DNA from 3 places in the Bacillus sp. DU-106 genome. Region 2 is predicted to be linked to each of the others. Evidence: predicted binding sites of a transcription regulator. Region 2 holds the regulator's gene; each other region holds the start of a gene.

Region 1 (5,500 bases), 1.7 Mb from region 2:
AAAACAATATGGACGTCCTACCGTTATTCTTTTTATGATTTCTATTATATTAATAACGGCCGGTACAACAAAATCGGAACACCCCGTCGTCGAGTTTTTTTCTACTTTAAGTTTCATTCTATTTATATTCTTCCTTGTTCTAGCAATCTTATCTGTTATTAAGAAAACAGGTGTAGCGAAAAAACAATTTATTATTACAGCCGTATTATTTGTCATTTTTGTTGCGCTATCAGGTATTTCAGATCCTTCTTCTGAAAAAACGACAGCAACTAGTACAAAAGTTGCTTCTAACAATGAAGAACAGAAAGATAGCGAAAAGAAAAAAGAGGCGGACGAAAAAACTCAAAAGCAAGAAGATGAGAAGCGTCTAGCCGATGAACAAGCTCGTAAGCAAGAGGATGAAAAACGTCAGGCTGATGAACAAGCCCGTAAACAACAAGAAGAGCAAAAACGTCTAGCCGATGAACAAGCTCGTAAACAACAAGAAGAGCAAAAACGCCTAGCTGATGAGCAAGCTCGTAAGCAACAAGAAGAGCAAAAACGCCTAGCTGATGAGCAAGCTCGTAAGCAACAAGAAGAGCAAAAACGTCAGGCTGATGAACAAGCTCGTAAGCAACAAGAAGAGCAAAAAGCACAGCAAGCTCAAACACAACCTGCTTCAGGAAATACTAGTAGTGCATATTACAAAAATTGTGCCGCAGTTAGAGCTGCCGGGAAAGCTCCTCTATATAAAGGACAACCAGGTTATGACTCACATCTTGATCGTGATGGCGATGGAGTTGCATGTGAAAAATAGTAGTAAAAAAGAAGCTTCTAGTAAGCTTCTTTTTTATTATCAGAAACTATTATGACGAATTCCCTCTCCCTCTTCCTTTTATAAAACTCATTTGATTATCCTTAAAATTGACACATTATAAGTGATTTCAATCACCACATTGTTTTTCATTTATTGCTATTCTTAATTTAGATATTACATTCAAACTTTATGGAGGCATTCATATGGAACATACATTTACTGAAACTTCTATTGTCGGTGAGATTGTTACACAATTTCCAAAAGCTAGTAATCTTTTTAAATCATATAGAATAGACTTTTGTTGTGGTGGTAATAAACCACTTATTGATGCAATTCATGAAAGAAATTTATCAGCAACAGAAGTACTTACAGAATTAAATACGCTTTATCATAATACGAAACGATTAAATGAATCTGAAATTGATTGGAAAAATGCTTCTTATCGTGAATTGATTGATTATGTTATAAATAAGCATCATCGCTATTTAAATGAAGAATTACCACAGTTAAGTCCGTATGTGACGAAAGTATTACGCGTCCACGGAGCAAGTCAGCCTCACTTAGCTCAAATTCATAAGCTATTTCACGAATTAAAGATGGAATTAGAACAGCATTTAATTAAAGAAGAAACAGAAGATTTCCCATTAATTTTAGAATTTGAACAAAATCCAATTGACGAAAACTATGTGAAATTACGTAAAATAGTAGATGAGTTGGAAAATGAACATAACCACGCAGGCAACATTATTAAAGAACTTCGTAAAGTTACAAATGACTTTACTCCTCCAGAAGGAGCTTGCGGTACTTATCGACTTGTTTACCAACGTCTTGAAGCGCTAGAGTCTGATTTATTTGAGCACATTCATTTAGAAAATAATATTTTATTTCCACGTGCCATTACGAGAGCATAAATAAAGAGCAGGACATGAGTATACATACTTATGTCCTGCTCTTTCATTTGGTAAAGACTATACACATCCCTCTCGAATAAATCCGAATTTTAACAATTTGTGAATCATTATAAAAATGTGATAAACATCACATCTCTTCCTTTTTTGATTTTCTATAATAAAAACATAATCCTTTGTTCAACATTTCACAGAAAAAGGGGAAACGAAAATGAAAAAACGTTTAGTTATGATCGGAAATGGTATGGCTGGCATACGCTGTATGGAAGAAATATTAAAACATGATAGTGATTCATATGAGATTACTATTTTTGGAGATGAACCTCATCCAAACTACAACCGTATTATGCTCTCTCATGTTTTACAAGGCAAAACAAATATGCAAGATATCATTATGAATGAATACAGTTGGTATGAAGAAAACGAAATAACTTTGTATACAAATGAAAAAGTTCAAAGTATTAACCGAGAAGAAAAAATTATTATTACAGAAAAGAATCGTACTCTTACATATGACAAACTCATTATCGCAACAGGTTCTAGTGCTTTTATTTTGCCTGTAGAAGGTTCCACTCTCCCTGGTGTAACAGGATTTCGAACAATTGAAGATACACAATTTATGATTGATACCGCTAATGAAAAGAAAAAGGCTGTTGTCATTGGTGGTGGGTTACTTGGTTTAGAAGCCGCAAGAGGTCTTATTGACTTAGGGATGGACGTACATGTTGTTCATTTAATGCCAAACTTAATGGAGCAACAACTAGATACGAAAGCAGCTTCTCTTCTGCGCGAAGATTTAGAAGCGCAAGGCATGAAATTTCTAATGGAAAAGAAAACTGTAAAAATTCTTGGTACAGACCATGTTGAGGGCATTCAATTTGAAGATGGTGAAGTTGTAGATTGTGATTTAATCGTAATGGCTGTCGGAATACGCCCAAATACGCAAATAGCAAAAGATGCCGGTTTAATTGTAAATCGCGGTATTGTAGTCAATGACTATATGCTAACAAATGATGAGTCCATTTATGCAGTTGGAGAATGTGCAGAGCATGACGGTATCGCATATGGACTTGTTGCTCCTCTTTATGAACAAGGTGCGATACTAGCAAAACATATAACAAATTTACAAACTGATGGATATTCGGGCAGTATCGTCGGTACGCAATTAAAAGTTGCAGGTTGTGATTTATTCTCTGCTGGTCAAATTTATGAAGATGATCAAACGAAAGCAATATCAATCTTTGATGAATGTAAACGTTCCTATAAAAAAGTATTAATTCGTGATAATAAAGTCGTCGGTATCGTTTTATATGGTGACACAGCTGACGGTACACGTCTCTTTAGCATGTTAAAGAAGGAAGAAGATATACAAGAATATACACCAGCTTCCCTTCTTCACAAAGCTGGTGAAGAAAGTGAATTTGACGTTGCTACAATGAGTGCGGATGACACGATTTGTGGATGTAATGGTGTTACGAAAGGTTCAATCGTTCACGCCATTTTAGAACAAGAGTTAACGACTTTTGAAGAAGTTAAAGGCTGTACGAAAGCCGCAGGTTCTTGTGGTAAATGTCGTCCACTTGTGGAACAAGTTTTATCTCATACACTTGGAGATGCTTTTGATGCCTCAGCGCAATCTGCCGGTATGTGTGGATGTACACCTTTATCCCGTGATGAAGTCGTAGCAGCCATTCACGAGAAAGGCTTAAAATCTCCAAAAGAAGTACGAAATGTTCTTGGTTTTGCACATGAAGACGGCTGTTCGAAATGCCGCCCTGCTTTAAACTACTATTTACGTATGGCGATTCCAGAAGAATATGAAGATGATAAATCGTCCCGTTTCGTTAATGAAAGAATGAATGGTAACATCCAGCACGATGGTACATTCTCTGTTATTCCACGTATGTACGGAGGCGTTACAACAGCTGATGATTTAATGAAAATTGCTGAAGTTGCGAAGAAGTATGATGTTCCACTTGTGAAAATTACCGGTGCAAGCCGAATTGGCTTATACGGTGTCAAGAAACAAGATTTACCTAACGTATGGGCTGACTTACATATGACTTCGGGGTATGCATATTCAAAATCGCTTCGTAATGTAAAATCATGTGTTGGTTCTCGCTTCTGCCGTTTCGGTACGAAAGATTCATTAGGACTTGGTATGCTCCTTGAACAATCATTAGAAATGGTAGATACACCTCATAAAATGAAGATGGGTGTAACGGGCTGTCCGCGTAACTGTGCGGAAGTACTGACGAAAGATTTTGGCGTTGTTTGTGTCGAAAATGGATACCAACTTTATATTGGCGGAAATGGTGGTACAGAAGTACGTGAAGCTGATTTTGTAATGATTGTCCCTACTGAAGATGATGTCCTTCGCATCGCTGCAGCTTACATGCAATATTATCGTGAAACTGGTATTTACGGAGAGCGTACCGCCTACTGGACAGAACGTTTAGGCTTCGATCACATAAAAGAAATACTACAAGATGCAAGTATGGTTACTACGTTAAATGAACGTTTCCAAACAGCTCGTAGAACATATACGGAAGCATGGGGACAAGCACTAGAAACGAAATCATTAAAAGCGATGTATGAAGTAGAAACTGTGAAATAAGGAGCTGTGATCTAAATGATACACACGAAAGAAAAAATAAAAGTTATGCGTGCGGAAGATCTTGCTATTCAAATCGGTAAAGAAGTGCAAATGAAAGGTATGTCTATCGCCCTATTCCGCCTTTCAAATGGCGATATTCGAGCTGTAGAAAATCGTTGTCCTCATAAAAACGGACCGTTAGCAGAAGGGATTGTGTCTGGAGAATTCGTCTTTTGTCCACTGCATGATTGGAAAATCTCACTACTAACAGGTGAAGTTCAAAAACCTGATGACGGCTGTATTCAAACATACGAAGTAGAAGTTATTGACGGTGACATTTATTTATACATGTAATTTTCGAAAGGAAGCCTCCTCTGGCTTCCTTTTAAATAAAAATTGATGAGGTGCAATTATGAACGGATATGTATATTTAGTTGGTGCAGGACCAGGTGATGAAGGGCTTATTACAAAAAAAGCGATAGAGTGTTTAAAACGTGCAGATATTGTTTTATATGACCGTTTACTAAACCCTTTCTTTCTTAGCTATACAAAACAAACATGTGAACTTATGTATTGCGGAAAAATGCCAAAGAATCATATTATGCGGCAAGAAATAATTAACGCACACCTTCTTCAATTTGCGAAAGAGGGCAAAATTGTTGTCCGATTAAAAGGCGGAGATCCATCTATTTTTGGCCGTGTTGGTGAAGAAGCAGAAACTTTAGCAGCAGCAAATATTCCATATGAAATTGTACCAGGCATTACATCTAGCATCGCCGCTAGTAGCTATGCAGGTATTCCCCTCACCCACCGTGACTACAGTAATAGTGTCACTTTATTAACCGGACATGCAAAAGGTCCCTTAACCGATCATGGAAAATATAATTCATCTCACAATAGCGACACGATTGCCTACTACATGGGTATAAAAAACTTACCTACAATTTGTGAAAACTTACTACAAGCAGGAAAAAAAGAAGATACGCCAGTAGCAGTCATTGAATGGGGTACAACTGGTAAACAGCGCGTTGTCACAGGGACACTGTCTACCATTGTTTCTATTGTCAAAAACGAAAATATTTCTAATCCTTCTATGACAATTGTTGGTGATGTTGTTACTTTGCGGAATCAAATCTCTTGGAAAGAACGTAAACCATTGCACGGCAAGAAAGTTTTATTTGCAGCTGCAACAAATAAAAA
Region 2 (5,500 bases):
ATTCCGTTTGGACCAACTAAAGCAACACTATCTCCGCGAGTTAAGCGCATAGTTACATGTTCAATTATAGGGTTTCCATCATAGCCGATGGTTGCATCATTTACTTGTAAAACATCATTTCCACTTTGTTTTTCAATATCGAAGTGGAATGATGCTGACTTAGAATCCCCTAATGGTCTCGTTAATAATTCCATTCTGTCTAGTTGTTTACGGCGACTTTGAGCACGTTTCGTTGTAGAAGCGCGAGCTATATTCTTTTGAACGAAGTCCTCAAGTTTTGCGATTTCATCTTGTTGTTTTTCGTAACGTTTCATTTCTTGCTCATATAATGCTGATTTTAAGTCTAAATATTTACTGTAGTTACCAACAAATCGTCTGCTTTCTTTATTCGAAATTTCATATACTTGTGTAACGAGTTTGTCTAAGAAATAACGGTCATGTGAGACGATTAATATTGCGCCAGGATAACCTTGCAAATATTGCTCAAGCCATGTTAATGTTTCGATGTCTAAATGGTTTGTAGGCTCGTCCAAAATAAGTAAGTCTGGTTTTGTTAATAATAATTTCCCGAGAGCTAATCTTGTTTTTTGCCCGCCGCTTAAAGTAGAGATCGTCGTCTGGTGCGTTTCAACTGGGAAGCCAAGGCCGCTTAAAATGGAGCGAATATCCGCTTCATATTGATATCCACCTTGATCTTTATAATTGAGTTGTAGTTGGTCATAATCAGCTAACAATCTTTCATATGTAGCTTCGTTTGAAAAGTTTTCTTCTTTTCCCATTTCTTGCTCAAGCCTTCGAAGTTTTGTCTCCATTTGCTGTAAGTGGGTAAAGACGGTTAGCATTTCATCCCAAATTGTTAAAGACGTTTCTAGTCCAGTATTTTGAGCTAAATATCCGATTGAGACATCTTTCGGTTTTATAATTTCGCCACCATCATGAGATAATTCACCAGCGATAATTTTTAATAATGTAGATTTTCCTGCTCCATTCCTTCCAACTAATGCGATACGATCTTTTGTTTGTACTTCCAATTTTATGTTTGCAAGAATCGTTTCTGCACCGTATAATTTCGAAAGCGCGTTTACTTGTAATAAAATCAATGTTTTCACCTCAAATAATTTCTTAACTTTGCCATGTTTATATTTCTCAATCATACTAAAAATAGTGTATAGTTTAAAATAAAGAGAGAATACTTCTTCTCTTTATTATACAAGGAATTTAATGAGTGCTAAACTTCTGTATTTGATTAAAGTATATGAATAAAGATAGGAAGAGAGGAGAGGTCATATGGATCAGCAAAAGATTCCACAAGCCACTGCTAAAAGATTGCCTCTATACTATCGATTTATCCAAAACTTATCTCTTTCTGGTAAGCAGCGTGTTTCATCGGCCGAATTGAGTGAGGCAGTAAAAGTAGATTCTGCAACAATACGAAGAGATTTTTCGTATTTTGGAGCGTTAGGGAAAAAGGGATATGGATATAACGTAAATTATTTATTATCATTTTTCCGCGAAACACTTGATCAAGATGATATAACACGTGTAGCACTTATTGGAGTAGGTAATTTAGGGACCGCTTTCTTACATTATAATTTCACGAAAAACAATAATACAAAAATTGAAATGGCATTTGATGTTAGTGAAGAGAAAGTTGGAACAGAAATCGGGGGCATTCCTGTATATCATTTAGATGAATTAGAAGAGAGATTATCAAATGATATACAAGTGGCAATATTAACAGTACCGGCTACAGTAGCACAAGCTGTAGCAGATAGATTAGCTGAAACAAGCGTGCACGGTATTTTGAATTTCACACCAGCGCGATTAAACGTATCAGAGAATATTAGAATTCATCATATTGACTTAGCTGTAGAGTTACAAACATTAGTTTACTTTTTGAAAAACTATCCACAATAAAACGCAGAGGAAGCGACCTCTGCGTTTTATTATTGTTTCTTCTTTGTGAATTTAACTAATATAAGGCGAAGTGCCAAATTAAAATCAATTGTTGCCATAACTGCAAATAGTATTGTCCACATATTCCAGATTGTATCTGTCACGTTCGTAATGGCGAAGCGTGTAAAGATACATCCAAGAAGGAAGTATAGTGCAGCCATGAACAATGGTGAGTTTCTCATACAAAAAATCCTCCGATAAAGCCTTGCATTTTTTCAGCTTCTTTAATCATTTCTTGAATTTGTTCATTGCTCATAAAAATTTGCCCAATAGCGACTAATGTATTCATCGCAACATGAGCTGCAATCGGAACGATAATACGTTTCGTCTTCACATATAAGAAGGCAAATACGAGCCCCATAGCAGTGTATACCAATAAGTGAGTAAAATCAAAATGAATTGTTGCGAATACAAGCGAACTAATGATAGCTGCGATAAAGAAGTTAAACTTCTTATAAAGCGTGCCGAATAGAATTTTTCTAAATACGATTTCTTCTAAGATAGGTCCAATTATAGATACAACAATAAGGAACCAAGGTATCGTTCTTGCGATGTCCATCAGTCTGTCTGTATTCTCAGATCCACGTGGAACCCCAAATACATACATTTCAATCATACCTGCAATGGATTGTGAGATGATTGCTAAGAAGAACCCGATAAAAATCCATCCAATAGTAGCTGGAACAGAAGAGCGCATTGGATCTAAATGCCTGTCACGAATATCTGTTCTAAGTAACCAAAGCACGATACATAATGCAATAAAGAAGCTAATGATTGCCCAGTGTCCCGTTATGATTTGTCCTTTTTCTTCAATGGTAAATCCTCTATTATCATAGAGTCCTGTTTTTAGGAGAAGTGGTAATCCAACAACGCCAGATAACTGCATTAAAATGTATGTAACGATAATCCACCAGTATTGTTTCTTCAAATGGTTTAACCATCCTTTCTAACTATAGTGTATGAGATAAGTTAGGATAACATGTAAATATGCTACCTACGATATAAACCTCTTGAATTATGTTTTTTTCGTAAATCCTTATTTGAAATTATAATAGAAGACAGGAGAAAGTTGTATGTGTAGCGAAAACAACTTAGGGTGTCCTTTCATATTGTAACATACGAGCAGTGGAAACAACGATTCATATAGTAAAGGCAGTATTGTATATAGAAAGTTTATATAGTGATTTGCGAAAAAATTATGATTTTTTTACTTGCAAAAGAAATTGAGATTATTTATTATTATAAGTGTGTTAGCACTCGGATGACTTGAGTGCTAATAAAAGAAATTTACATAACAAAATGAGGAGGTTATTGTTCATGCTAAAGCCATTAGGTGATCGCGTTGTAATTGAGCTTGTTCAAGCAGAAGAAAAAACAGCAAGTGGTATCGTATTACCAGATACTGCAAAAGAAAAACCACAAGAGGGTAAAGTTGTTGCAGTAGGTACTGGTCGAGTGCTTGAGAATGGTGAGCGTGTTGCTTTAGAGGTAGCAGCAGGTGATCTTATCATCTTCTCAAAATATGCAGGTACTGAAGTGAAATATGAAGGTACAGACTACTTGATTTTACGTGAAAGTGACATTTTAGCAGTTATCGGTTAATTATATAAATCTTAAAAAATCCAAGGGGGTCAATTATTATGGCAAAAGATATTAAATTTAGTGAAGAAGCACGTCGTTCGATGCTTCGCGGTGTCGACACTCTTGCAAACGCAGTAAAAGTTACGCTTGGACCAAAAGGTCGTAACGTTGTACTTGAGAAAAAATTTGGTTCACCACTTATTACAAATGATGGTGTAACAATCGCAAAAGAAATCGAATTAGAAGATGCATTCGAAAACATGGGTGCGAAATTAGTAGCAGAAGTTGCTAGCAAAACAAATGACGTAGCTGGTGACGGAACAACAACTGCAACTGTATTAGCGCAAGCTATGATTCGTGAAGGTCTTAAAAACGTAACAGCTGGTGCGAACCCAATGGGTCTTCGTAAAGGTATCGAAAAAGCTGTTACTGCTGCAATTGAAGAATTAAAAACGATTTCTAAACCAATCGAAGGCAAATCTTCTATCGCACAAGTAGCTGCTATTTCTGCAGCTGACGAAGAAGTAGGTCAATTAATCGCTGAAGCAATGGAGCGCGTTGGTAACGACGGCGTTATTACTTTAGAAGAGTCTAAAGGATTCACAACAGAATTAGACGTAGTAGAAGGTATGCAATTTGATCGTGGCTATGCATCTCCTTACATGATTACTGATTCTGACAAAATGGAAGCAGTTCTTGATAACCCATATATCTTAATTACTGACAAAAAGATTTCTAACATTCAAGAAATCTTACCAGTATTAGAGCAAGTGGTACAACAAGGTAAACCACTTCTTATCATTGCTGAAGATGTAGAAGGCGAAGCATTAGCTACATTAGTAGTGAACAAACTTCGTGGTACATTCAATGTAGTAGCTGTTAAAGCTCCTGGATTTGGTGACCGTCGTAAAGCAATGCTAGAAGATATCGCAATCTTAACTGGTGGCGAAGTGATCACTGAAGAATTAGGCCGTGACTTAAAATCTGCTACAGTTGAATCTTTAGGACGCGCTGGTAAAGTTGTTGTTACAAAAGAAAACACAACTGTAGTTGAAGGTGTAGGAAGCACAGAACAAATCGAAGCTCGCATCGGTCAAATCCGTGCGCAATTAGAAGAAACAACTTCTGAATTCGATCGTGAAAAATTACAAGAGCGTCTTGCTAAACTAGCAGGTGGCGTAGCAGTAATTAAAGTAGGTGCAGCAACTGAAACTGAGTTAAAAGAGCGCAAACTTCGCATTGAAGATGCACTTAACTCAACTCGTGCAGCAGTAGAAGAAGGTATCGTTGCAGGTGGTGGTACTTCACTTATGAACGTATACACAAAAGTAGCTTCTATCGTAGCTGAAGGCGACGAAGCAACAGGTATCAACATCGTACTTCGCGCACTAGAAGAGCCAGTTCGTCAAATCGCAATCAACGCTGGTCTAGAAGGATCTGTAGTTGTAGAGCGTCTAAAAGGCGAAAAAGTAGGCGTTGGTTTCAACGCAGCTACTGGCGAATGGGTTAACATGCTTGAGTCTGGTATCGTAGATCCAGCTAAAGTAACTCGTTCTGCACTTCAAAACGCAGCATCTGTTGCAGCTATGTTCTTAACAACTGAAGCTGTAGTAGCTGACAAGCCAGAACCAAATGCACCAGCAATGCCTGACATGGGCGGCATGGGCATGGGCGGTATGGGCGGAATGATGTAATTCCGTTTGTCCTAAAAAACATCCATTTCTATATAGAAATGGATGTTTTTTTATGTTTTTTAGAAAAGGAAATGAATTTCTGTAGAATTTTGTCGCTTTCTCTCTTGACCATATTGATACTTCATTGTTAGAATCTAGGAAGATAATATAAAACGATCCTTCATATATCCTCAATGATATGGTTTGAGAGTCTCTACCGGGTTACCGTAAACAACCTGACTATGAAGGCAGTGTGTCTTATATTTATAAAGAGCGGAGACTATCTTTCT
Region 3 (5,500 bases), 140 kb from region 2:
TGCAGCTTTTTGCTGTAATAAAATATTCCCCACTTGTGGGCCATTTCCATGCGCAATTACTATATCCACATCATTTTCCATTATTTTCACAAGTTGTTCTGCCGTTTTTTCCAACGCTTCTTGCTGCGCTCCCGCAGTAGCTTCTCCAGACTGTATCGCATTTCCCCCTAGTGCAACTACAATTTTTCTTCGTGCCATATTCCAGCCCTCCAGTTGATTTCGCTTTCACAGCGCTTTATAAAGTAATACTGCCTGTAATTAATCCATAAATCGCAAAGAATGCTAAAGCACCAATTGCTACGGATGATGCTAATTCCACTCGAGTAAATATTTGCTTCGAACTCTTTTGCTTTTGAACATTGTAAAAAATAAAAATACCTGGCGCATATAAAGTCATTGTTAATAATAAATACTCTAAACCGGCTGCATAAACTAACCACACGCCATAAATACTTGCGATCAAGCCAATTATTATATTTTTATTTCGATCTGCTTCTTCAGACTTTAAGCTATGCTTCAGTTGATAAAATGCTGAAAAAGCATATGGGATTAAAATAGCTGAAGATGCTAAAGAGAATGCAAAGTTATACGCCTGATCAGAAACGACGAATGTTAACAAGAATATTTGTATTAAACCATTTGTTATCCATAATGAATTTACTGGAGCCTTATTTTTATTTTCTTTTGCGAACCATTTTGGAAATACTCCATCTTTAGCCGCTAAATATGGAATTTCAGAAGCGAGCAAAGTCCAACCTAACCAAGCACCTAATACAGAGATGACTAAACCTAAATTAATAAAGATAGCACCCCATTTTCCAACAACACTTTCAAACAAATAAGCCATAGCCGGATTTTTCAAACCTGCAATGTCTGCTTGCTGCATAAGTCCAAGAGACAATAATGTGATTAAAATGTAAATGATGAGTGTACCAATTAAGCCAATAACGGTTGCTTTCCCTACATCACTTCTATTTTTTGCTCGACTGGATAAAACAACAGCCCCTTCTACCCCAATAAATACCCATAAAGTTACAAGCATTGTACTTTTAACTTGGCTGCCAACTGCTCCCCATGAAAAAGAACCAGTTTGCCCCCAAAATCCATCTAAGAACGTATCAATATGAAACGCAAAGATTCCTATGACAATAAATACAAATACAGGTACTAATTTTGCGATTGTAGTTACTAAATTCACAAGGGCTGCTGATTGAACTCCACGTAAAATTAACATGTGAACACACCATAATAATACGCTTGCACCAATAATGGATTCTACATTTTGACCGCCTTCAAAGATCGGGAAGAAATATCCTAATGAAGAAAACAATAATGTACCGTAAGCTACATTCCCAAGCCAAGCAGATAGCCAGTATCCCCATGCACTATTAAACCCCATAAAATTACCAAACCCTGCTTTTGCATAGCTAAAAATACCACCATCTAAATCTGGCCGTTTTACAGTTAGATTTTGAAAAGATAATCCGAGTGCGATCATCCCAATTCCTGTTATAACCCAGCCAATAATAATGGCTCCAGCACCAGCACCTTTTGCCATATCACTCGCTAAATTAAAGGCTCCACCGCCAATCATAGACCCAACTACAAGAGCCGTTAGTGTAAACAACCCTAATTTCTTATCTTCACCCATTCCACTCACCTCTCTTTAATTGCAATAACAATACAAAAGCAATAGTGAATGATAGTGTCTAAAGGAGGAGAAAGAAGAAAGGAAGACTCCCTTTCTTCTTTACTCCATGTTTCCTAAAGTAGCTGCCATAACCGCTTTAATTGTATGCATTCTATTTTCAGCTTGATCAAATACTTTTGAATGTTTACTGCGGAATACTTCGTCAGTTACCTCCATTTCTTTCAACCCATATTTCTCATAAACTTCTTCGCCATACATCGTTTCAACATCATGAAATGCAGGTAAACAATGTAAGAAAATCACGTTTTCATTCCCTGTTGCTTTAATCATTTTCATATTTACTTGATAAGGTTTCAATAACTCGACACGTTCAGCAAATTTTTCTTCTTCCCCCATAGACACCCATACATCTGTATAAATTACATCTGCATTCGCAACAGCTTCTTCCACATTACTTGTTATCATTACTTGTTCATTATATTTTTTTGCTAAATCAATTACTTCTTGTGCAGGCCATAAAGATTCCGGTGTACAAATACGTACATCCATTCCAACGATTGCTCCACCAACTAGTAAGCTATTAGCAACATTATTTCGCCCATCGCCAACGTAAACGAGCTTCACATTTTTCAATTTCCCTATATGTTCTCTAATTGTTAATAAATCTGCTAGTGTTTGTGTTGGATGCCACATATCTGTTAATCCATTCCAAACTGGCACACCAGAATTTTGTGCTAAAGATTCTACAGTTTCATGATTAAATCCACGAAACTCAATTCCGTCAAACATACGCCCTAACACTTTTGCTGTATCCTCTACAGATTCTTTTTTCCCAAGTTGAATATCACCTTTCCCTAAATATTCAGGATTTGCCCCTAAATCTGTACATGCTACTGTAAATGCACAACGCGTACGAGTAGAAGTTTTTTCAAATAAGAGCGCTACATTTTTACCTTCTAAATAATGATGCGGGATACCATTTTTCTTTTTCTCTTTTAATTCTGCTGCCAAATCTAGAAAATATAACAATTCTTCTTGTGTAAAATCTTTTTCTGCTAGAAAGCTTCTTCCTTTTAAATTTGGTCTAGTCATTAACATAATTCATCCCTACTTTCTCCGTTATTTATACTAAATATCTTTACGAACAATTGGCATACTCATGCAACGTGGACCCCCACGACCACGAGATAATTCCGAACTTAGCACCTCAATCACTTCTATACCGTGTTCACGTAATAACGTATTAGATACATAGTTGCGATCATATGTAACAACTACACCTGGCGCAATTGCTAATGTGTTCGAGCCATCATTCCATTGTTCACGAGCAGAAGCAATTACATCTCCTCCTCCACATGGAATAAGAACTAATTCACTTAAGCCTAATACCTCTTTTAATGCTTCCATTAAAGAAGTACGATGTGTAATTTTAAGAGTTTCCTCATCTGATCCTTTTTCTAAAATATAAATATTCATATTCCCTTTTGGCCCTTGAATGGCTGGGTGAATTGTAAACTTGTCATAATCAACCATTGTAAATACTGTATCTAAATGCATAAATGCTCGACATTTTGGAATTTCTATTGCTAACACTTTCTTAATTTTATTTTGTCGGCTAAAGAGATTTTTAGCTAAACGTTCAATTGCTTTAGCTGAAGTACGAGCAGATACTCCAATCGCAATTGTTTCTTCATTTAAAATTAGCTCGTCGCCACCTTCAATCGGAAATTTATAATCACGATCTAACCAGATTGGTACATTATGTTTTGCAAATCTTGGATGATATTTAATGATGTACTCCATGAATAATGATTCACGTCTACGCGCTGGTTCTCTCATCTTATTTATCGTTAAGCCATCGCCCACGCTAGCTGCTGGATCACGAGTAAAATATAAATTAGGCATTGGATCTAAGTAAAACGGATAGTGATCTTCCATTAATTCATATAAATGTGTCTTCTTACTTGTTTCAATTTCGTTTTTCCGTACACCGCCCATAATTTTTTGAATTAATTCTTCATTTGAAAAGGAAAGTAAATATTCTTTTAAAGTTTGATGTGCAACATTTACGTCGGCCTGTCCTTCTTTTAAAATACGATCAACAAATTCTTCTCGAAGTTTTTTATCTACTAACGCCTCAGCGGCTAGTTTTTCTAAATAAAGAACTTCAACACCCCGATTGCGTAACGTTTGTGCAAAATAATCATGCTCTTTTTGAATAATTGGTAAGTATGGAATATCGTCAAATAATAATTGCTGCAAATAATCTGGCGTCAAGTTTTCCACTTCTTTACCCGGTCGTTTTAATAAAACCGTTTGTAATTCCCCAATTTCTGAAGTAACATGTATCGGATGTTTCATTTGTTGTACCTCCTTTTAAATATGTTTGATGTCTTACAAGTACATAATAAATGCTCTGTATTTTCATCTTTGTGAAAGCATCCACATTATCATTGTGAAATATTAAACAAGTTATTTTTTTAAAATCATACGAATATGTATTTTTATAACAAACTATCTTGCTTTCTCAATAAAAAATACATATATTACGCATATATATTGAATATTTAACTTCCGTATTTAAGCAAAAATCCTGTTTTTAATTTTATTAAAAACAGGATTTTTGCATCTAAATAATTAAATTTAATCTTTCTTCTATAATCTCCCTATCTGATTTCGACTGTGAAATTATAAGGCATGTATCATTTCCACATATACATCCTATTTTTTCTTTCCAATCTAATTCATCAAATAAAACACCAATAACATGTGCATTACCAGGTAATGTTTTAATAACCATTAATTGATCTACACAATCAATTTTTACAACAACTTCTCGTAATTTTTTCTTTAACTTTATATCAGTTTGTAAATGCTCTTCTGAGAAAACTTTATATATCATTAATCCTTCTTGAGAAGGTACCTTCGTTAAGTTTAACTCACGAATATCGCGAGAAACCGTAGCTTGTGTTACTAATACATCTTTTTTTGCTAACAATTCTACTAATCTTTCTTGCTTATCTATTTCATACTCCTTTACAAATTGTTTAATTAACCGTTGTCTTTTTTCTTTTTTCATAAAAGACACCCCTTTTAATATTATAGCTCGCTATAATTTTCATCCGAAAGGGACAGAAAAGAATGTTGCGGAAACGTTCATAGTTTAACTGTAAATATTAAATCAAGCTAAATAAAAAAGAGAAGAACAATATTCTGTTCTTCCTTTTACATTGAAAATCGTTCAATTGTTTGTTTCAAATCAGTTGCTTGCTTCTCTAAATCCTTTAATAATTGATCGATTACTATCATATTTTTAGATTGTTGTAGCGTCACACGTGCTACTTCTTGCGAACCAGCTGACGTTTCTTCAGCAATTGCTGCTACAGCTTTTGTTTGTGCTCCTGTTTGATGAATGTGGCTCACTTGTTCATTCATATAACTACTAATTTGCTGAGTTGCATCGGCTACTTCCATAACACTTGATGACATTTCTTTTAAAATTAATTCCGTAGCTTCCCCACGTTTCGCCTCTTCTTTAGCTATTTTCACTTGTTCTGTCATTTTCATTGCAACTTGTTGTACTTCATCTTGCATATTCCGTAATAACTGCGATATGTTTCTTGCAGAATGATCACTTTCATCAGCAAGTTTACGTACTTCTTCCGCAACAACCGCAAAGCCTCTTCCATGCTCTCCTGCACGAGCTGCCTCAATAGAAGCATTTAGTGCTAATAAATTCGTTTGGCTAGCAATCGCACTCACAACAGACACAATATGTTCTACTTGTTTCATTCGTTCTTCTAACTTCTGTACATTTTGCATTGAATCTTCATTTTCTTTTGCCAATGT

The links. Region 2 encodes Rex, which represses fermentation and respiration genes when NADH is low (regulators of the CRP and FNR family bind a similar motif). Its sites were predicted from a motif close to TTGTGAAATATTTCACAA; they were not measured.
Region 1: nirB (NADPH-nitrite reductase large subunit) is a predicted target of Rex. The motif match lies at 1,823-1,840, and genes of this name have one in related genera.
Region 3: arcA (arginine deiminase) is a predicted target of Rex. The motif match lies at 4,105-4,122, and genes of this name have one in related genera.

The regions. Positions count from the first base shown of each region.
Region 1 is NZ_CP026607.1:1,993,698-1,999,197, reverse strand. Features, by position in the region: gene C3Y97_RS10355 (excalibur calcium-binding domain-containing protein) at 1-796, shown strand, start outside; gene ric (iron-sulfur cluster repair di-iron protein) at 1,000-1,707, shown strand; gene nirB (NADPH-nitrite reductase large subunit) at 1,916-4,321, shown strand; gene nirD (nitrite reductase small subunit NirD) at 4,337-4,654, shown strand; gene C3Y97_RS10335 (uroporphyrin-III C-methyltransferase) at 4,713-5,500, shown strand, end outside.
Region 2 is NZ_CP026607.1:254,065-259,564, forward strand. Features, by position in the region: gene C3Y97_RS01500 (ABC-F family ATP-binding cassette domain-containing protein) at 1-1,100, opposite strand, end outside; gene C3Y97_RS01505 (redox-sensing transcriptional repressor Rex) at 1,288-1,917, shown strand; gene C3Y97_RS01510 (YdiK family protein) at 1,947-2,138, opposite strand; gene C3Y97_RS01515 (CPBP family intramembrane glutamic endopeptidase) at 2,135-2,884, opposite strand; gene groES (co-chaperone GroES) at 3,274-3,558, shown strand; gene groL (chaperonin GroEL) at 3,597-5,231, shown strand; purine riboswitch at 5,372-5,473, shown strand.
Region 3 is NZ_CP026607.1:395,324-400,823, reverse strand. Features, by position in the region: gene arcC (carbamate kinase) at 1-198, opposite strand, end outside; gene arcD (arginine-ornithine antiporter) at 236-1,651, opposite strand; gene argF (ornithine carbamoyltransferase) at 1,751-2,749, opposite strand; gene arcA (arginine deiminase) at 2,780-4,012, opposite strand; gene argR (arginine repressor) at 4,281-4,730, opposite strand; partial or broken gene C3Y97_RS28400 (methyl-accepting chemotaxis protein) at 4,877-5,449, opposite strand.